Regions from separate parts of the Sphingobium sp. FG58 genome, predicted to be linked through region 1. Evidence: predicted binding sites of a transcription regulator. Region 1 holds the regulator's gene; each other region holds the start of a gene.
The links. Region 1 encodes LexA, which represses DNA repair genes until DNA is damaged. Its sites were predicted from a motif close to GTTCCNCNCTTGTTCT; they were not measured.
Positions count from the first base shown of each region.

Region 2: ACODR8_RS17840 (MmcB family DNA repair protein) is a predicted target of LexA. The motif match lies at 2,799-2,814, and genes of this name have one in related genera.
Region 3: uvrA (excinuclease ABC subunit UvrA) is a predicted target of LexA. The motif match lies at 1,920-1,935, and genes of this name have one in related genera.
Region 4: ACODR8_RS06400 (S24 family peptidase) is a predicted target of LexA. The motif match lies at 1,690-1,705, and genes of this name have one in related genera.

Region 1 covers NZ_JBMDJF010000002.1:190,400-195,435, reverse strand. The annotation lists gene gltX (glutamate--tRNA ligase) at 1-395, opposite strand, end outside; gene ACODR8_RS03705 (ComEC/Rec2 family competence protein) at 466-2,601, shown strand; gene lexA (transcriptional repressor LexA) at 2,592-3,263, opposite strand; gene ACODR8_RS03695 (molybdopterin molybdotransferase MoeA) at 3,387-4,571, opposite strand; gene moaC (cyclic pyranopterin monophosphate synthase MoaC) at 4,568-5,036, opposite strand, start outside; gene trpC (indole-3-glycerol phosphate synthase TrpC) at 5,035-5,036, opposite strand, start outside.
Region 2 covers NZ_JBMDJF010000023.1:1,028-6,063, reverse strand. The annotation lists gene hpf (ribosome hibernation-promoting factor, HPF/YfiA family) at 1-466, shown strand, start outside; gene ACODR8_RS17860 (PTS sugar transporter subunit IIA) at 598-1,065, shown strand; gene ACODR8_RS17855 (PaaI family thioesterase) at 1,052-1,522, shown strand; gene ACODR8_RS17850 (DUF1491 family protein) at 1,512-1,865, shown strand; gene ACODR8_RS17845 (cell wall hydrolase) at 2,043-2,714, shown strand; gene ACODR8_RS17840 (MmcB family DNA repair protein) at 2,826-3,320, shown strand; gene ACODR8_RS17835 (ankyrin repeat domain-containing protein) at 3,334-3,960, opposite strand; gene ACODR8_RS17830 (SCO family protein) at 4,002-4,655, shown strand; gene ACODR8_RS17825 (YcgN family cysteine cluster protein) at 4,643-5,036, shown strand, end outside.
Region 3 covers NZ_JBMDJF010000009.1:23,476-28,511, reverse strand. The annotation lists gene ACODR8_RS12425 (LytR/AlgR family response regulator transcription factor) at 1-513, shown strand, start outside; gene ACODR8_RS12420 (UrcA family protein) at 646-978, opposite strand; gene uvrA (excinuclease ABC subunit UvrA) at 1,946-4,864, shown strand; gene ACODR8_RS12410 (AAA family ATPase) at 4,886-5,036, opposite strand, start outside.
Region 4 covers NZ_JBMDJF010000003.1:331,157-336,192, forward strand. The annotation lists gene ACODR8_RS06395 (XdhC family protein) at 1-732, opposite strand, end outside; gene ACODR8_RS06400 (S24 family peptidase) at 774-1,442, opposite strand; gene ACODR8_RS06405 (hypothetical protein) at 1,740-2,111, shown strand; gene ACODR8_RS06410 (hypothetical protein) at 2,116-2,979, opposite strand; gene ACODR8_RS06415 (TIGR04063 family PEP-CTERM/XrtA system glycosyltransferase) at 3,039-4,265, opposite strand; gene ACODR8_RS06420 (hypothetical protein) at 4,357-4,479, shown strand; gene ACODR8_RS06425 (putative O-glycosylation ligase, exosortase A system-associated) at 4,472-5,036, shown strand, end outside.

The sequences.
Region 1 (5,036 bases):
GGCGAGCGGTCGCGCCAGCGGCCATCGTAGCGCATCGGCTGCTTGGCGGCACGCTGTTGTTCGCGCAGTTCGGCCAGTTCTTCCGGGGTCGCGTAGCATTTATAGGCATGGCCGTTCGCCAGCATCGCATTGGCGACTTCGGCATGGCGGAGCGTGCGGGCGAACTGGAACACCGCCGGTTCATCGCCACCCAGGCCCAGCCAGTCCAGCCCATCGAAAATCGCGGCGACCGCTTCATCGGTGGAGCGGGCGCGGTCGGTATCTTCGATCCGCAGCAGGAATTTGCCGCCATGGTGACGGGCGAACAGCCAGTTGAACAAAGCGGTGCGGGCGCCGCCGATATGCAGGAACCCGGTCGGCGATGGCGCGAAACGGGTCACCACCGGCTTGCTCATTCCCGTTGCACTTGCCGTCATATTCGCTGACATTCGTCCTGCCTGTTCCATGAATGCGTCGCCCCCTAGCATGGCTTTTGAGCCACGACAAACCTCCCTTTGGCGGGGGGCTGCGGCGTGGCCAGGCGGCGCGTTTGCCAGGCTGGAAAGCTGGCTGGAGGTGGAGCGCGAGCAGGTGCCGTTATGGGCGCCCATCGGGCTGGGGATCGGCATCACCGCCTGGTTCCTGTTGCCCGACAGGCTGGGGTGGCTGGCCTTTTGTTGCGGTGCGCTGGCGTTGGCGTGCGCGGGGGTGTTGTTGCCTGACGGCGCACGGGTGCGGCGGATGATCGTGGCGGGCGGGATGCTGGCCTGTATCGGTTGCGCGCTGATCTGGGGGAAGGCGGTGCTGCTGGGGCAGCCGCCACTGGCGCGGGCCGTCTTTACCGTGGTGACGGGTGAGGTGATGGCGGTTCGGCCCGTTCCCGCGCAAAAGATGGTGCGGGCGTTGCTGCGTCCGGTGGATGCGCCGGGCCTGCCAGCGGTGATCCGGGTCAACATAGCCGAGGCGGACGTTCCGGCGGGATTGGGCGAGGGGGCGGTGATCCGCTTTCGCGCGCGACTGATGCCGCCTGCGCCGCCCAGTGTGCCGGGTGGCTATGATTTTGCCGCGCGCGCCTATTTTCAGGGGATTGGCGCAACCGGCAAGGCGCTGCGCCCGGTGGAGGTTGTCCGCCCATCGACCGCCCCGCCACCGCTGCGGGCGCGCCTGTTCGCGCATATTCGCAAGCAGGTCGATGGCCCCGCGCAGGGCATTGCGGTCGCGCTGGCGACGGGGGATCAGGGCGCGATTGCGGAGGCGGACGCGGAGGCGATGCGGCGCAGCGGGTTGGCGCACCTGCTCTCGATCAGCGGGCTGCATGTGACCGCGCTGATCGGCGCAGTGATTTTCCTGCTGATGCGGGTGATGGCATTGAGCCAACGGGCGGCGCTCGACTGGCCGCTGATGCTGATCGCGGCGGCGGGAGGCGCGCTGGCGGGGATTGGCTATACGCTGCTGACAGGGGCGGAAGTGCCGACGTTGCGCTCCTGCATTGCCGCGCTGCTGGTGCTGGGCGGACTGGCGCTGGGGCGCGATGCGATCACGTTGCGGTTGGTGGCGGTGGGCGCACTGATCGTGCTTGCTTTCTGGCCCGAAGCGGTGACGGGGCCGAGTTTCCAGATGAGCTTTGCCGCGGTCACTGCACTGGTCGCCCTGGCCGAGCATCCGCGTTTTCGCGCATTTGCGAGTGCGCGGGACGAGGATTGGACGCGCAAGGCGGGGCGGGTGCTGGGCGCGACGCTGATGACCGGCATTGCGGTCGAACTGGTGTTGATGCCGATCGCGCTGTTCCATTTTCACAAAGCCGGGATGCTGGGCGCGTTTGCCAATCTGGTTGCGATTCCGCTGACCACCTTTGTCGTGATGCCGCTGGAGGCACTGGCGCTGCTGTTCGATCTGGTGGGTCTGGGCGCGCCCTTCTGGTGGATGACGGCGCAGGCGCTGAACCTGTTGCTGTTGATCGCGCATGGCGTGGCGGCGAGTCCGATGGCGACGATGCTGACGCCGGCGGTGCCATCCTGGCTGTTTGCCCTGATGATCGGTGGGCTGCTGTGGTGCCTGTTGTGGCGCAGCGGGTGGCGCTGGCTGGGGCTTGGGCCGGTGGTGATCGGTGTCGTGGGCATGTTGTTGCTGTCACCGCCCGACATATTGGTGACCGGCGATGGGCGTCATGTCGCGGTGCGGACGGCAGGCGGCGGGATGGCGTTGTTGCGCGCGGGGGCGGGGGATTATGTGCGCGATACGCTCGTGGAAAGTGCGGGCTATGACGGTCCGCTAGACGCGATGGCGGACCTGCCGCAGGCGCGCTGTTCGAAGGATTTATGTGCTGTCGGGATGCAGGCGGGCGGGCGGCGCTGGCATGTGCTGGCCACTCGCAGCGACATGCTGGTCGAACGGACCTTGTTCAGCAAGGAATGTGCCGCCGCCGATATTGTGATTGCCGATCGCGGACTGCCCACTTGGTGCCGTCCGCGCTGGTTGAAAATCGACCGGCGGCTCCTGGCGCGAACCGGCGGCATTGCCATCGACCTGGACGATGCGCGGGTCAGTACGGTGCGGGCGGCGGGCGACGCCCATCCCTGGATCGTCACGCCGCGCCGCCGCCCTCGTCGTCCTCAATTATAGCGGCGCAGCAGTCCTGCCAGCTTGCCCTGGATCCGCACCTGCCGCGAATCATAGAGTTGCGGTTCATAGGCGCTGTTGGCCGGGTCGAGCCGGACGCGCTGGCCTTCGCGGCGGAAATATTTGAGCGTGGCTTCTGCGTCATCGATCAGGGCGACGACGATCTGGCCCTCGCGGGCGGTGTCGGTGCGCTGGATCAGCGCGAAATCGCCGTCGAGAATGCCCGCTTCCATCATCGAATCGCCCGAAACTTCCAGCGCATAATGGTCGCCAGCCCCCAGCAAGGCGGCAGGGACGGACAACATATTCTGTCCCTCCATCGCCTCGATCGGGACGCCCGCAGCGATGCGGCCATGCAGCGGGATTTCGATCACATCATTGGCAGCGACGGGCAGGCTGGGGGCCAGTTGCGGCTTGGCCGGGGCAACCGGTGCCGGCGGCCGATGCATGGCGTCGGGGAGCTTCAGCACCTCCAGCGCGCGCGCGCGGTTGGGCAGGCGGCGGATGAAGCCGCGTTCCTCCAGCGCGTTGATGAGCCGGTGGATGCCGGACTTGGATCGCAGGTCGAGCGCATCCTTCATCTCCTCGAAAGAAGGAGACACACCGCCTTCCTCCAGCCGGGTCTGGATGAAACTCAGCAATTCCTGCTGCTTGAGGGTCAACATGCCTGCGGTCCTCCATGGAACGTATAAGGAACACATAGGAAACGGAAGGGGGCGAGTCAAGCGAGCAACATGTGGTCGTTCTTGTCGCCGATCCACCGCGTGAACGGCGGCACAACTGAAGCTTCAGTCCATCAGTGGCAGGATGGTGACCATGTCGCCCGTGGCCGCAGAAGGTGAGCCGGCCGGACGCAGGATCAGGCAGTCGGCCATTGCCATGGCGGCCGTTGCGGCGCTGTCCTGCGACGTGACCGAGACGATGCCAGCCTCGCCACGATAGGCGCGCAGATAATCGTCGCGATCGCCGGTGGCGGGTAGCGGCGCGGCAAGGCGCGCTTGTGTCATGCGCGGCAGCGGCGTGGTCGATCCGGCGCGATGGCGGACCAGCGGCAACAGGAACAGGGTCGCTGTGACGAAGGCCGATACCGGATTGCCGGGCAGACCCAGAAACACAGCATCGCCCAGCGTTCCGGCCATGAGCGGCTTGCCGGGCCGCATCCTGATCTTCCAGAAATCGAGCGCGCCGCCTGCTTGCGCAAAGGCGGGGCGGACCATGTCATGATCGCCGACCGATGCGCCGCCGGTGGAGACGATGATGTCCGCCGATGCCGCCCGTGTCAGCGCCGCCGTCATGGCGTCGAGATCATCGGGGACGATGCCCAGGTCGATGACGTCGCAGGGCAGGGCAGCCAGCATCGCCGCCAGCATTGCTGCGTTGGAGGAGGGCAGGCTGCCCGCCGGGGTCGGCGCGCCGGGCGGGACGAGTTCGTTGCCGGTGGAGATCAGCGCGACTTTAGGACGACGCCCCACAGGCAGCGCGCCATAGCCGCCCAGCACGGCCAGCGCGATGCAGGCGGGGGTGAGGGTGGTTCCTGCGGACAGCAACACAGTGTCGGTCGCGAAGTCCGATGCCGCCGGGCGGACGTTGCGGCCAACCGGCAAAGGATCGTCGCTGGCCGTCAGTCGATCGCCATCGCGGGTGGCATTTTCCTGGATCAGGATCGTGTCGGCTCCGGCGGGCAATGGAGCGCCGGTGAAGATGCGGCACGCCTCTCCTGGGGCCAGCGGGGCAGGGACGGAGCCGCCCGCCGCGCTTTCGCCGGTGACCCGCCATGGTCCGGGCCACTCGGTGGCGCGTACGGCATAGCCGTCCATCGCCGACAGATCGGCCCAGGGCTGGTTGCGCAGCGCCAGCACATCGCTTGCCAGCCAGCGCCCGGTGCAGGCGGCAATGGGCGCTTCCTCCGCAAGCAGTGGCGAGGCAAGCGCAAACAGGCGCGCCTGCGCTTCGGCGACGGGCAGCAGGCTCATGCCGCGCGCCAGTCGCCCGACTTACCGCCGCTCTTGGCGATCAGGCGGACATTGCCGATGATCATGCCCTTATCGATCGCCTTGGCCATGTCGTAGATGGTGAGCAGCGCGACCGACGCAGCGGTCAGCGCCTCCATCTCCACCCCGGTCTGGCCAGCGGTGCGGGCGGTGGCGGTGACGGTGACGCCGCTATCGTCCAGATCAAAGTCGATGTTGACGGCGCTCAGTGCGATCGGGTGGCAGAGCGGGATCAGGTCGGCGGTGCGCTTGGCCGCCATGATGCCCGCGACCCGCGCGACCGCCAGCACATCGCCCTTCTTGACCAGCCCCTGCGCGATCGCGGCGGCGGCGTCCGCGATCATGTCGATCCGGCCACTGGCAATCGCTTCGCGCGCGGTTACCGCCTTGGCCGACACATCGACCATGCGAGCCGCACCGTCGGCGTCGAGATGGGTGAGGCCGGTC
Region 2 (5,036 bases), on a different contig from region 1:
CGCCTTCCACTGCGACATCGTCTGTCATGTCATGACTGGCCTGATCCTGAAAGGAGCAGGCGAGGCGCAGGAGGCGCATCCGTCCTTCGACCAGGCGGCGGACCGGATCGAAAAGCAGCTGCGCCGTTACATGCGCCGTCTGAAGGACCGGCACAGCCAGGCGACCGCCGCCGAAGCGCAGCGGGTCAACAGCTTCAGCGTCGATGATATTGACGGGGCGGGCTATACCATTTTCGCCTCGCCCGTGGACGAGCATGAGGAGGTGGTCGAGGATTCGCCGCTGATCGTCGCGGAAACCCGCGTCGATATCCCCGAAGCCAGCGTGTCCGACGCGGTCATGATGCTCGACCTGCGCAACACCAATGCGCTGCTGTTCGTCAATGCCGGGACCGCGGCCTATAATATGGTCTATCGTCGCCATGACGGTACGATCGGTTGGGTCGAACCGCGTTTGGCGGCGAGCTGAACCGGGCCATCTGCCATGGGCCGCCTGTTGACCTGATGGTGCAGGCGGCTTATGGGGCCGGGCTTTATATTCCCCGATCGCCGCGCATCTAGACCCCAGGCTGGGCGCGGCTCGGCTGGTTCGGACAGACCATGGTTGATTTCCACGACATCGTTTCAGCGGACGCGCTCGCCACGGGCCTTTCGGTGAACGGCAAGAAGCAGTTGTTCCAGAAGATCGCGGCGCTGGCGTCCTGCGCCTATGGGCTGGACGCCGACGAGGTTGGCGACGCTCTGTTCGAGCGGGAGCGGCTGGGTTCGACCGGCTTTGGCGGCGGTGTCGCCATTCCCCATGCCAAGATTGCCGGGCTGGAGCGGATGTGCGGCATGGTCGTGTTGCTCGATCCGCCGGTGCCGTTCGATGCGGTGGACGATGCGCCGGTCGATATCGTCTTTGCCCTGCTTTCGCCGGTGGATAGCGGCGCGGAACATCTCAAGACATTGGCGCGGGTATCGCGCTATCTGCGCGACGAAAATCAGGTCGTGCGGTTGCGCGGGGCCAAGTCTGCCGCCGCGCTCCACGCGCTGCTGGCCGGTGGCGGGGCGCGTGACGCTGCCTGAGACAGGCGCGCCCGCCAGCGGCGAGGCCGCGCATTTCCGTGCGCTGGAAAATCTCTATCGCTCCGCGCCGATCAACCGGCTGTTCCGGTCGGAGATTGCGATTCAGGAGCCGGGCCGCTGCGTCATCGATTTCGATGTCGATGAGAGCCAGTTCCATGCCGCCGGTGCCGTCCATGGCACCGTCTATTTCAAGATGCTGGACGATGCCGCCTTTTACGCGGCCAACAGCTTGGTCAGCGACCGATTCCTGCTGACCACCGCCTTCAACCTGCTGTTCACCCGGCCGATCGCGCCCGGCCGGATTCGCGCCGAGGGGCGCTGGATCAGCGGCAAGCGCCGCGTTTATGTGGCCGAGGCGAGTCTGGTCGATTCAGAGGGCGAGGAAGTTGGCCGCGGCACCGGCACCTTCATGCGGTCGCAATTCCCGCTGTCATCGTTGCCGGGATATGGTGGCTGAGTCGCAGGACAATGCGCGGCTGACCAGTGCGATTCTGGTCAACGCGCTGGTGCGACGCACCAACGCTGCGGGCGGCTTTGCGATGGTGCTGGTCAAGGGCGACGCGACCAGCGGCGTCATACTCATACAAGCGCTTGAAAAGGGGCGGGAAACTGGATTGTTCGAACGGGTATCGAACTTTGCAGGGGGTCATGCGTTGATGCGTTGTGGACCTTCCCCGGAGGAGGGGCCGGAGGCGCTTGCCACCTATGTGGCGCGTCGGCGCAGATCGGACCCCGATCTGTGGATCGTTGAACTCGATATCCCGGAAGCAGAACGGTTTGCCGCTGAAACGATCTGCTGATCGTTGACATAGTGCAATGGTCCGTGCAGAGGCCCGCCCACGCTGAACGCGCAGGTTGCTGCATTCGTCCAAGGGGGGTGAATGTTGTAAACACGCAGACGGGGGGCGGCCCAACGTCAGGGAATATGTGTTAAAAAACGACGTTTAAGGCCAAGAACCGCACGTTTTTGAGTAGTAATGAGTTTTCGTCTGAGAGCCGCGATCATCGTGGCATTTGCACTGTCCGCCACAGCGGCAGTGACCGCTTCCGATATGTCGATCGCCGGTGAGTCGGTCCAGTCGGTAGCTTCCCTGTCCAGGGACAATGCGCTGATTCCAGCGCCCGCGGCCGCCCAAAAGCCCGCCATCACTTTTGCCGCGCCGCGCGAAATCGTGCAGCCGCTGGCCTCGGCCTCCAAGGCCGACCGCACTTATTCTCCCGAATCCGACGTCCAGGCGAGCAGCCTGTCCGCGCTGGTTGCCGCCCATGGCGACGCAGAAGCCGTGGACGGCGACATGAAGTGCCTGGCCGGAGCGGTCTATTTCGAATCCAAGGGCGAAAGCCTGGAAGGCCAGCTGGCCGTGGCACGGGTGATCATCAACCGCGCCAAGTCTGGCCGTTTCGCCGACAGCCTGTGCGGCGTCGTCTATCAGCCCAGCCAGTTCAGCTTCGTGCGTGGCCACGGGATGCCGCCGATCCGCATCGACAGCCGCGATTGGCGCGAAGCCGTCGCCATCGCCCAGATCGCGATGAACGACAGCTGGAACAGCCCGGCCGAAGGCGCGCTTTTCTTCCACGCCCGCCGCGTTTCGCCGGGTTGGGGCAAGGCCAAGCTGGCGATGATCGACAATCATATTTTCTATCGTTGAGGGACGGCGCGCGATTGGCGCGCATCTTTTGGGGTGGATCATGAAAAGGCCGATTTGGTGTTTGCCGAATCGGCCTTTTCTTTTGTTCCCGACCTGTTCTAAAGTCGCGCCATGAGTAGCGCCCCGATCGAAAGCTGTTCCCCGTTGACCGACGGCACCGCGCTGGCGGTGGCGCGGGGGACGTTGCGGCTGTTCTTTCGCCATGACATGAGCGGCATATTGGAAGTGCCGCTGCCCAACGGGCGGCGTGCCGACATCATGGCGATCGACGGGGCAGGGCGGCTGACGATCGTGGAGATCAAATGCAGCCGCGCGGATTTGCTGGGCGACATGAAGTGGCCCGACTATTTCGACTATTGCGATCGCTATTATTGGGCGGTGCCGATGGGGTTCGACCTGTCCCTGTTCGACAGTGAGGCGCTATGGCCCGCGCGCACCGGGCTGATCGTCGCGGACCAATATGACGCCGAACTGGTCCGCCCCGCGCCGATCGAGCCATTGGCCGCGGCCCGGCGCAAGGCGGAGACGTTACGCTTTGCCCGGCGCGCGGCGCGGCGGCTGACAGCGATCAGCGACCCCGATCATGCGGCGGAGATCGGGTGGTAGGCGGCGTTTTGCCTCAGAACACCGGACCCTGCACCGGTCCCTTGGGCGCTGCGCTGGTTTTGGCGGCGGCTAGGGCTTCGATGAGGCCGGGGGTGCGGTTGTCGCGGTTGGCATAGTCGCGGGCGGACATGCCGGCGATGCTGTCGCGCTTGTCGGGATTGGCGCCCTGCGCCACCAGCAGCCGGACAAGGCCCAGGTCGCGCAACTGCACCGCACGGATCAGCGGGGTTTCGCCGCTGCCATTGGTCTTGTCCACCTGCGCGCCATGGGCGATCAGCGTGCGCACGCCTTCCTCGAACCGGCCCTGCACCGCCTTCATCAGCGGGGGATTACCCGCATTGTCGGCCAGATTGGGGTTGGCCCCCTTGGCCAGCATGAAGGCGAGCCAGGTGGCGTCGCGCCGCGCGATGACGATGTGCAGCGCGGTTTCGCCGGTCGTGACGTCGCGGCTGTTGACCACGGTGGAGCCGGGTTTTTGCAGCAGGTCGGTGACCTTCTGCCCGTCGGCATCCTTCACGGCTTTGAGGAAATTATAATTGTCGGAAAATTGCGCCTGCGCCGCGACCGGGGACAGCAGCGCCAGCGTCAGCGCGGCGGCGCGTCCCAGACCCATCCATGCGCTCAACCCGGTCTTGCTCATCATCTGCCCCGTATCATTTGCAAATCGGCCCATAGCAAGGCATGGCTGGCGGCACCATGAACAAAGCAAAGATTGCGATCGCCCTGCCGCTGCTGGCCTTGCTGGCTGCGTGCAATATGGGGGCGGACGGAAACGCATCAAGCGGCGACAGTGCGCCGGGCGAACTGGCTGGCGCGCGGATCGGCGCGCCCTTCACCCTGACCGATCAGGATGGCAAGCCCAAAAGCTGGGACGATTTCAAGGGCCAGTATCGCCTGGTCTATTTCGGCTATACCTATTGTCCCGATGTCTGCCCGGTCGACCTGCAACGCATCATGCAGGCCTTTGCCCAGTTTGAGAAAGCGCAGCCCGCGCTGGCGGCGAAGGTGCAGCCGATCTTCATCAGCGTCGATCCGGCGCGCGATACGCCCGCAATCCTGAAACCCTATGTCGCCGCTTTCCACCCGCGCCTCATAGGCCTGACCGGCACGCCGGAGCAGATTGCGAAGGTCGCCAAGGATTTTGCTGTGATCTATAATGCGGAGAAAAGTGAAGGGAGTAGCGAGTATCTAGTTGGTCATTCGCGCACCCCTTATTTTTTCGCACCAGATGGTAGCCCGATCGCGCTAGTGCCTGTCGATAATCCCGCCACTCCGAATGAGAATGAAGGCTCGGAAGATATCGTCCTCGCTTTCTTCAAAAAATGGGTCAAGTGACGCACTTCTGGGAAAAGCCTCTCCACACGCTCGACGCTGCCCAATGGGAGGCGTTGTGCGATGGCTGTGGCAAATGCTGCCTGCACAAGGCGGAAGATGAGGATACGGGGCATATCTACCCCACCAATGTCGCCTGCCGCCTGCTCGACCGCCATAGCGGCCAATGCACCAGCTACAAGAATCGCCGCAAATTCGTGCCTGACTGCGTGCGGCTGACCCCGGCCAAGGTGAAGCAGATCAGCTGGTTGCCGCGCACCTGCGCCTATCGCCTGCGCGAGGCGGGCGAGCCGCTGCCGGACTGGCATTATCTGGTGAGTGGTGACCGGGAAGCGGTGCATCGCGCGCAGGAATCGGTGCGCGGCTGGACCGTGGCGGAGGCGG
Region 3 (5,036 bases), on a different contig from region 1:
GCGGTCATCTTCGTCACCGCGTTCGAGGGTTTCGCCGTCGAAGCCTTCGACCTTGCCGCTATCGACTATATGCTCAAGCCGGTCGCGCATGATCGCCTGACCCGCGCGATCGACCGGGTCGAGGCAGCGCTGCGCAACCGCGCGCCCGAAGGCACCCCCGCCCCTGCCGAGCCGCAACCCGACTGGGCCGAGGAATTCTGGGTTCCCCATCGCTCCGAACTGATCCGCATCGCCACCGACCAGATCGACCGGATAGAGGCGGAGCGCGACTATATGCGCCTCCATGTCGGCAGCCACAGCTATTTGCTGCACCAGACGATCAGTAGCCTGGAGGAGCGGCTCGACCCGCAGCAATTCGTCCGCCTCCACCGCTCTCACATCGTCCGCCGCGACCATATCGCCCGCCTGCGTCACGACGGCAGCGGCGTCTGGTTCGCCGCCCTCACCGACGGCAATGAAATCCGCATAGGCCGCACCTTCCTCGCCAACGCCAGAGCCATGACCGGACGCTAAAAAATCCTCCCCAAGCTTGTCTTTGGGAAGGTGGCAGTGCGAAGCGCTGACGGAGGGGCCATGGCGCAAGCCCCACGCAAAAAAGCCCGGCATTCACCGGGCTTCTTCACGTCTGGGCGGGTAATTCTGCAATCAGTTCTGCACGCCCTTCGCGCCTGCATCGGCATAGCGTTCGCTGGTTTCGGCGCGGGCAATGGCGGTACTGATCGGCGCTTCGACCTGCGCGATCGCCATGGCCTTGCACGCCTGCGCGGTGAAGCGGTCGTCCGACTTGCACACCTTGCTGGCGGCGCGGGCGATGCGCTGGCGCAGTTGCCGCTGGTCCGCCGCCTTGGACAGGTTGAGGTCGCCATGGCGCACTTCGCTCGTGCGGCCATTGGAAACAAATTCTCCGGCGGAAGCCGAACCGGCGGTGGCGATCAGCGCAAGCGAACCCAGCGCGGCGAAAAGGGTGGAACGGAACATCGGGCTATCTCCTCAAATCTGCTGTGGCCCGGCCGCTGCCTGTTAGGGGCTGGCGGCGGTCCGGGTGCGAACGGGGCGGGCCTTTAGGTCTTTGGGGGCAGCGCCGTCTCCCGTTCGCCAACCCTGTTTAGGCGCATGGCGGTCAGCGCGCCCGCCCGGTTCGACCGGCAGCACTCCGCATCGGCCAACGACACTCCCGTCGACAAAGCGCCACGCGGCACAGACAAACAGCGCGACGAACGACATCAACGCCCCGCCAAACGACATGTGCCGTAACGGAAAGCCCATGCTCACAACTATTATATTTGGGGAAGGTCCGCTCGGAGCGGAAAGCAAGCCAGAGCCGATCGACAGTTAGTTCAGGTGGAGGCGAAAAGTGTGATTTTGGAGCACCGGAGCGCAGCCTACTCAAAGTAGGTGAGCACCGGAGCGCAGAAAATCGCGCTTTGCAGGCCCACATGGGCTAATTGTCGATTGGCTTTGTAAAACGCCCCCGGCGCAAGGGATGGCCGGGGGCGTATCCAGGATGCTGTCGGGCACCGGGATCAGGATGAACTGTTGCGGGAAAGACGGTGCGACATTCGCGTAACCGTATCCTGCATGACGCCCATCATAGCTCCAACACGGCCCCGCGAACCCGCCGTTCGACAACCCGCCCCCGCAACACGCCCGGCAGCATCCCTCGACGACAAACCGTCAACCCGCGTCCACCAACGACATCATGCCCCTGGCGACGGCCATCCAGCGAAAGCCAGCGCACCCTCGACTTGGGTCGATAACGCTACGTCATAGCCAAGAAAATCCGACATAACATATGACGGCGCGCTCATGTCTTTGGTGCAGGACAAACCTCTTTCCGCTCCACCGTGCGGATTTTCCCTTCTCAAATCCATGCGCTCGCCCCATCTGTCGGGACGACCGGCAGATGGTCTTGCCCGAACAGAACAAATCTGGAACAACACGCCCCATGAGTCTGACCCATATTTCCGTGCGCGGCGCGCGCGAGCATAATCTCAAGGGCGTCGATGTCGATCTGCCGCGCGACAGCCTGATCGTCATCACCGGCCTGTCGGGATCGGGCAAAAGCTCGCTCGCCTTCGACACCATCTATGCCGAAGGACAACGGCGCTATGTGGAATCGCTCTCCGCCTATGCGCGCCAGTTTCTGGAGATGATGCAGAAGCCCGATGTCGAACATATCGAGGGCTTGAGCCCCGCGATCAGTATCGAGCAGAAAACGACGTCGAAAAACCCGCGCTCCACCGTCGCGACCGTCACCGAAATCTACGATTATATGCGGCTCCTGTGGGCGCGCGTCGGCATCCCCTACAGCCCCGTGACCGGCCTGCCGATCAGCGCCCAGACCGTCAGCCAGATGGTCGATCGCGTGATGCTCCTGCCACAAGGCACCCGCTTCTACCTCCTCGCCCCCGTCGTGCGCGGGCGCAAGGGCGAGTATCGCAAGGAACTGGCCGAATGGCAGAAGGCGGGCTACACCCGCGTGCGCATCGACGGCGAGATGATGCTGATCGAGGACGCCCCCGCACTCGACAAGAAATATAAGCATGACATCGAAGTCGTGGTCGACCGCCTGGCCGTGGAACCCGACATGGGTACACGCCTCGCCGACAGTTTCGAGCAGGCGCTGAAACTCGCGGACGGGCTGGCGTTTGTCGATCTGGCCGATGGCGTCGTACCGGGCCGCGAGGATGAAGCCCCCGCAGCCGACAAGAAGATGAAGGGGTCCGGCATCCCGGCAAACCGCATCGTGTTCAGCGAAAAATTCGCCTGCCCCGTCAGCGGCTTCACCATTGCGGAGATCGAGCCGCGCCTCTTCTCCTTCAACGCGCCGATGGGCGCCTGCCCCGCCTGCGATGGCCTGGGCGAACGGCAGGAGTTCGACCCCGAACTCGTCGTCCCCAACGAAGCCCTGTCCCTCAAGAAGGGCGCGGTCGTCCCCTGGGCCAAATCCAACCCGCCCTCGCCTTATTATATGCAAGTCCTCGGCTCCCTCGCCAGGGAATTCGGGTTCAGCCTTGACACGCCCTGGGCCGACCTGCCTGGCGAGGTGAAGCTCATCATCCTCCACGGCACCGGCGGCGAGCCGGTGACGCTCAAATTCATGGACGGCCGCAAAAGCTATGAGGTGAAGAAAGCGTTTGAGGGCGTCATCGGTAACCTCAACCGCCGCCTGCTCCAGACCGAATCCGCCTGGATGCGCGAGGAACTCTCCAAATATCAGCGCGCCCAGCCCTGCGAAACCTGCCACGGCGCGCGCCTGAAACCCGAAGCGCTCGCAGTCAAGATCGCGGGCGAGGACATCTCGCTCTCCACCCGCCGCTCGGTCGTGGACGCGCTCAATTTCTTCACCGCGATGCCGGAGAAACTCAACGACCAGCAGAACCAGATCGCCAAGGCCATCCTCAAGGAAATTGTCGAGCGCCTGGGCTTCCTCAACAATGTCGGCCTCGATTATCTCAACCTCGACCGCACGTCAGGCACCCTGTCGGGCGGCGAATCCCAGCGCATTCGCCTCGCGTCGCAGATCGGCAGCGGCCTGTCCGGCGTCCTCTACGTCCTCGACGAGCCCTCGATCGGCCTGCACCAGCGCGACAATGACCGGCTGCTCGTGACGCTGAAGCGCCTCCGCGACCTCGGCAACAGCGTCATCGTCGTCGAGCATGACGAGGATGCGATCCGCCACGCCGACTATATTGTCGATATGGGGCCGGGCGCGGGCATCCATGGCGGGCAGATCGTGGCCCAAGGCACGCTGCCTGAAATCCTGAAAGCCAAAAACAGCCTCACCGCCGATTATCTCAATGGCACTCGCCGCATCGACGTGCCGGCCAAGCGCCGCAAGGGCAATGGCAAGAAGATCACCGTCCACAACGCCCGCGCCAACAACCTCACCGGCGTCACGGCCAGCATCCCGCTCGGCACCTTCACCTGCATCACCGGCGTCTCCGGCTCTGGCAAGTCCAGCTTCACCATCGACACGCTCTACGCCGCCAGCGCCCGCGCCCTCAATGGCGCGCGCATCCTGGCCGGCGCGCATGACAAGGTGACGGGCCTGGAACATTGCGACAAGGTGATCGACATCGACCAGTCGCCCATCGGCCGCACCCCCCGCTCCAACCCGGCCACCTATACCGGCGCCTTCACCAACATTCGGGACTGGTTCGCGGGCCTGCCCGAAAGCCAGGCGCGCGGCTACAAGCCCGGCCGCTTCAGCTTCAACGTCAAGGGCGGCCGCTGCGAAGCCTGCACCGGCGACGGCCTGATCAAGATCGAGATGCACTTCCTCCCCGACGTCTATGTCACCTGCGACGTGTGCCACGGCGCGCGCTACAATCGCGAAACGCTGGAGGTGAAGTTCAAGGGCCACTCGATCGCCGACGTGCTGGACATGACGGTCGAGGATGCGGTCGAATTCTTCAAGGCCGTCCCGCCCATCCGCGACAAGATGGCCATGCTCGCCGAAGTGGGCCTGGGCTATGTCAAGGTCGGCCAGCAGGCCACGACCCTGTCAGGCGGCGAAGCCCAGCGCGTCAAACTCGCCAAGGAACTCGCCCGCAGAGCCACCGGCCAGACCCTCTACATCCTCGACGAACCCACCACCGGCCTGCATTTCGAAGATGTCCGCAAACTGCTCGAAGTCCTCCACGCGCTGGTCGACCAGGGCAACAGCGTCGTCGTGATCGAACATAATCTGGACGTCATCAAGACCGCCGACTGGATCATCGACATGGGACCAGAAGGCGGCGTCAAAGGCGGCGAAGTGGTCGCGGAAGGCACGCCGGAAAAGGTCGCAAAGGAGCCGCGGTCATTTACGGGGCATTATCTCGCGCCGTTGCTGGGGCTGGAGAGTGTGGCGGCGGAGTGAAGCATGGGACACGCCGTTAAATCAAAATAATTTGATCACTTTGCCTTCATCATCAATTCTAAATCTCGTTCTCAAAATCATTCTTAGTTTTGGCGAAACAAATCTGTATCCTTCGCCAGTAGGAAGGCGCCTCAAAAGAGGATTCTCAGCATTCATAAAACTGGCAAGGATC
Region 4 (5,036 bases), on a different contig from region 1:
GACATAGCCGGTGGGCGCACGCAGTGCGGCCTCCAGCGCCGGATCGTCAATCTTGATATCATGGCTGAGCGTCACCACCGCCGTCGATTCGCCGGGAAAGCGCGCGGCGATCGCTTCGTCGGGCCAACGATCGTCCAGTTCAACGCCGGGGAAGCGTTCCGCGGTCAGGAACCGACCGCGCGGGTCGATCACCACCGGGGTCACGCCGATCGCCTGTGCCAGCGGGACGAGCGACTGGGCGATCTGCACCGCGCCGACGATAAGCAGGCGGCGTGGCGGATCATAGCGGTTGAGGAAATCGCCCTCGCCCGCCTGTGCGCGGGTGATCCCGCTGACAAGGTCGGTTGCCAGCGTCAGCGCCCGGCCCCGCGCACTCGCCGCCTCGATCCGGTCGAACAGGTCGGGCGCAAAGCCGCTCTCCCCCACCGGCTGGACAAGGACGGCGATTTCCCCGCCGCAGGGTAGGCCGACTTCCCACGCATCGCCATCGGCCACGCCATAAGTGGCGACATGCGCGGCGCGCCCTGCGATCACCTCGGCAGCGCGATGCAGCACGTCGCTTTCGACGCAGCCGCCCGAAATGCTACCTTCAAAGCGCCCGTCCTGATGCACGATCATATGGCTGCCGCGCGGGCGCGGGGCGGACCCCCAGGTCGACACCACCGTCGCCAGCGCCAGCCTTGCGCCGCGCCACTCCACAGCCTTGCGAATCACCGCGCCATTATCGTTCAAACCGGGACTCCTTCGACGCACAGATAGGAAGGCCTACCCCGCTAGACCAGACGCCTGCCAGTCCAGACGACCCGCCCGACAATATCCACCAGCGCCGGGTCGATATCGGTCCAGTCGGGATAATGGAGATTGTCGCTGACGACGCTGAAGCGCCCGCGCAAGGGGCCCATCGCGATCCGCTTGACCATCAAGACTCCGTCGAGCCGCAATACATAGACGCCGTCGCGCAGCCGGGTCGCGTCATCGTCATGATCGACCATGATGTCGTCGCCATCGCTGAGCGTCGGGGCCATCGATTCGCCGTCGACCCGGATGATCGAGACGCGCTGCGGTCGCACTCCCAGATGGCGCAGCCAATGGGCGTCGAACGCCATCACCCCGGCGGCGCGCTCATCATCGTCCAGCGTGCCGCCGCCCGCCGACGCGCCCAGCGCCAGGCGCGGCACCGCCACCACCGCGGGCATCCCCCGCGTGCGAGAGGGGATAGCCACCGGCGCGGCGCTGCCCCCCAGCATCTGTTCGGCCACGCCAAAATAGCGGGCCAGCACATGCCGGTCCGCCTCATCCAGTTTGCGCGGGGTGCCGCGTTTGATGAACTGCTGGATATAGGCGGGGTTGCGGCCGATCAGCCGGGACAGATCGGCATAATTTTCCCCCCGTTCGGCAATCAGCCGATCCAGCGCGATCCGGGCGTTCTGCGATTCATCCATATCCAGTCCATAATGATAGGAATTTTCCTAGACAAGTAGGAAATTGGCTAAGAGATAGGAATATACCTATCGGCTTGCAGCGGGCGAGTCGGACCAACAGGGGAGAAAGAAGCCGATGCTGTTGCATGCGATCGAACGATTCCTTCGCCAATATGACATGCCGCCAACCACCTTCGGTCGCGCCAGCACGCGCGATCCACGGCTGGTTTTCGACCTGCGCCAAGGGCGCGAGCCAGGGGACCGCGTGAGGAGACGAATAGAACATTTCATGAACACATATCGCAGGAGCATCAGCCAATGACAAGCGTGCATCATGGATTTCGGCCTGAAAATCTGGTCCGAAACAAACCGATAGGAAAAACCCAGCGCGACCCGTTGCCGCGTCTGCTGGAGCAACTACTCAAGCGCGCTGGCGCGCCGACGACGATCGAGCGGGCGGTCAGCCGCCCCTGGGCCAGCGCCCTGTTCGAGGGGCGTCGCCATGTCATCGCGCTGCGCCTGTCGGGCGCGAAGGTCGCGACGCGACTCTGCGATTTTGTCGAAGGCATAGAGAGCGCGGAATGGCAGCTGCCTGGCCATTTCGTCGCCGACATCACGATCGACGACACGCGGGAGGGCGAGGATGAAATCTGGCTGGAGCTGTCCGCGCTGACGATCGAGGACTGGTAGGGGGTTAGCGCCCCCGGCCAGCCATGCTGCGCAATGCACCGAGCGCTGCGCGCAGGGCGTCGTCGGCGTCCTGCGCCACCATGTCGCGCACCGGCACGGCGGGTGTGACCGGCATGTCGGCGATGACCCGCACGGCACCTGTTTCCGCCGCCGGGGCGCGGCTGCGCAGGGCGAGGCCGCGTTCCAGCCGCTGGGTCAGTTCGGTGATCGACAGACCCTGGGTCGGGATGGGATCAAGCGGCGGGGGCGTGACGGGCGCTGCGTCTTGCGGCGCTTCCTCCGCTACATCCGGCTCGACCAGCGGCGCGGCGGGCCGCTGGAAGGTCGGCTGGGGCAATTCTTCCTCGGCGATCGGCATGGGCGCGCTGGGCATGACCAGACCGACGGACGGAACGATAGCGTCCTGCTCCGGCTCGGGATGCATCACCAGCGGCCTGCGGATCGCGTCGGGGCGGGCGAAAATGTCGAGGCCGTTGAAGTCGCGGCTGGCGAAGATGGGCGCGCGGGCGGGCGCATCGGGGTGCGCATCGGCGCGGCGCAGCGATGGAATAGCGTCATCGACAGGGGCAGCACGTCCCCGCGCCAGCGCGGTCAGTTTGGAAAAGGCGAAACCCATTTTTCTTGCTCCCTGGACGCGCAACCTGCGTCCCTCTTGTTCAGCTGGCCGGTCCTGCCGGCGCATCATCCCCATCAGTCCCACCGCCATCAACGCGGTAAAGCCCGCCAGCAGCAGCCGGGCTTTCAACCCCAGCGGCGGTGCGGCGGCGGGCAAACTTTCCGAAAGGCCGCTCGACGCCACGACCATTTCGATCAGCCCGACCGGAATCCACAGCACCAACAGCGCCGCGGCCAGGCCGCCCAGCGCCATGATGGCGATCCCCCTTGTCTGTGCTGCCTTCATGGCCACTTTGCTTCTTCAACCCTCGCTCAGGCAGCCGCGCGCGTGCCGGTAGGACGCGCCAGCAGCTGCTGGTAAACAGGTTCGTAACGCAAAATGTTTGACGACCAGTTACGCTCACGCTCGACAAAGGCACGGGCGACGGCGCGCCGCTCGTCCCAGATCGTTCGATCGGCAAACAGGCCCGCCAGCGCAGCGGCCATGCCCGCCGGATCATCGGGCGGGAACAAGGTCCCGGTGACGCCATCCTCGATCAGTTCGCGATGGCCGCCGACGCTGGACGCGGCGACTAACTGCCCCTGCGCCATGGCTTCGAGCGGCTTTAGGGGCGTGACGAGATCGGTCAGCCGCATCGCCTTGCGCGGATAGGCCAATATGTCGATCTGGGCATAATAATGTTCGACCTGATCGTGCGGGACGCGCCCGACAAAGACGATATGGTCGGCAAAGGGGGAGGCCAGCGCCTGATCGCGCAACGCCTGTTCGCGCGGGCCACCGCCCACCAGCAGCAGCTTGGCTTTTGGTCGGGCGCGGACGAGTCGCGGCATCGCGGCGATCAGATCGTCCAGCCCTTCATAATCATAGAAGCTTCCGATGAAGCCGACGACGTCCGCCCCTTCAAGGCCCAGTTGCGCCGTCAGCGCCGGATCGCGCGGCACGGGTGTGCCGAACTGGTCCATATCGACGCCATTGGGCGACACGATGATCTTGGCCGGGTCGATGCCGCGCGTGGCGAGATCGCTGCGCAGTCCTTCGCAGATGACCGCAACCGCATCGGCATTGCGCACCGCATGGGTTTCAAGCTGACGGGTCAGCCAGTAGCGCGGGCTGCCTTCCGTGCCCGTGCCGTTGCCTACCGCCGCATCTTCCCAGAAAGCGCGGATTTCATAGACCAGGGGGATACCATGGCGCTTGGCGACGCGCTGCGCGGCGATGGCGTTCAAGACGGGCGAATGGGCGTGGATGATGTCGGGCCGCCATTGCTGCACCAGCGCCTCGATCGCGTCGGCATGGGCGGCAATGTCGCGCCATTCGCGCAGCACCGGATTGCCGGTGGCGGGCGCGCCGGGGGTGCGATGGAAATGGAGACCATCGACCAGCTCCTCCAGCGGCCCTGTCGCGCTGTGGCGATGCCCGGTTATGCCGCGCACCTCCCAGCCCCTGGCCAGCTGCGCCCGCAATATGGCGCGGGTGCGGAAGGTGTAGCCGCTGTGCAGTGGCAGGCTGTGGTCCAGCACATGAAGAATATGGGTCATAGCCCATGGACTTAACCACAAAAGGTTTAACGGCCCGTCAACTGTGTCGCGTTAGGGAGGGTCTGGTAGCCAGTGGAACCACCAAGACGCAATGATCGACACCCTGTCCCTGCTGATCAGCCATGGCGTGATCCTGCTCGCCGCGTGGCGGCTGTTGCCGCGCGCCGATCTGGATCGTGATCCACCGGTAGAGGAGAGCCCACGCGATGCGTGACCTGTTCTTCCTCGCCTTCCTGGCCGTATTTTTCCTGATGGGGCTTAGGCGGCCGTTCCTGCTGGTCGCGGTCTATGCCTATATCGACATCGTGTCGCCCCAGCGCCTGTCCTATTTCCTGCTCAATTCGATCCCGATTTCCGCCATCGCCTTTGCCGCGATGGTGGGTGCCTGGCTGGTCATCGACGACAAGAAGGATTGCCGCTTTTCCGCGCGGCAGGTGCTGCTGCTGATCCTGCTGATCTGGTGCGGCTATACCACCGCGACCGCCGATTTCCCCGCCGAGGCGCTGACAAAATGGAACTGGGTGTGGAAGGCGATCATCGCGGGCATCTTCCTGCCGCTCACCCTGCGCACGCGGCTGCGAATCGAGGCGATGACGGTTTTCATGATCCTGTGCGCCAGCACGATCATCATCAATGGCGGCATGAAAACCGCTTTGTCGGGCGGCGGCTATGGCGTGCTGAACCTGATGGTCGACAATAATAGCGGCCTTTATGAAGGGTCGATCATCAGCTGCGTCGCTATTTCGCTGATCCCGCTGATCCTGTGGCTGT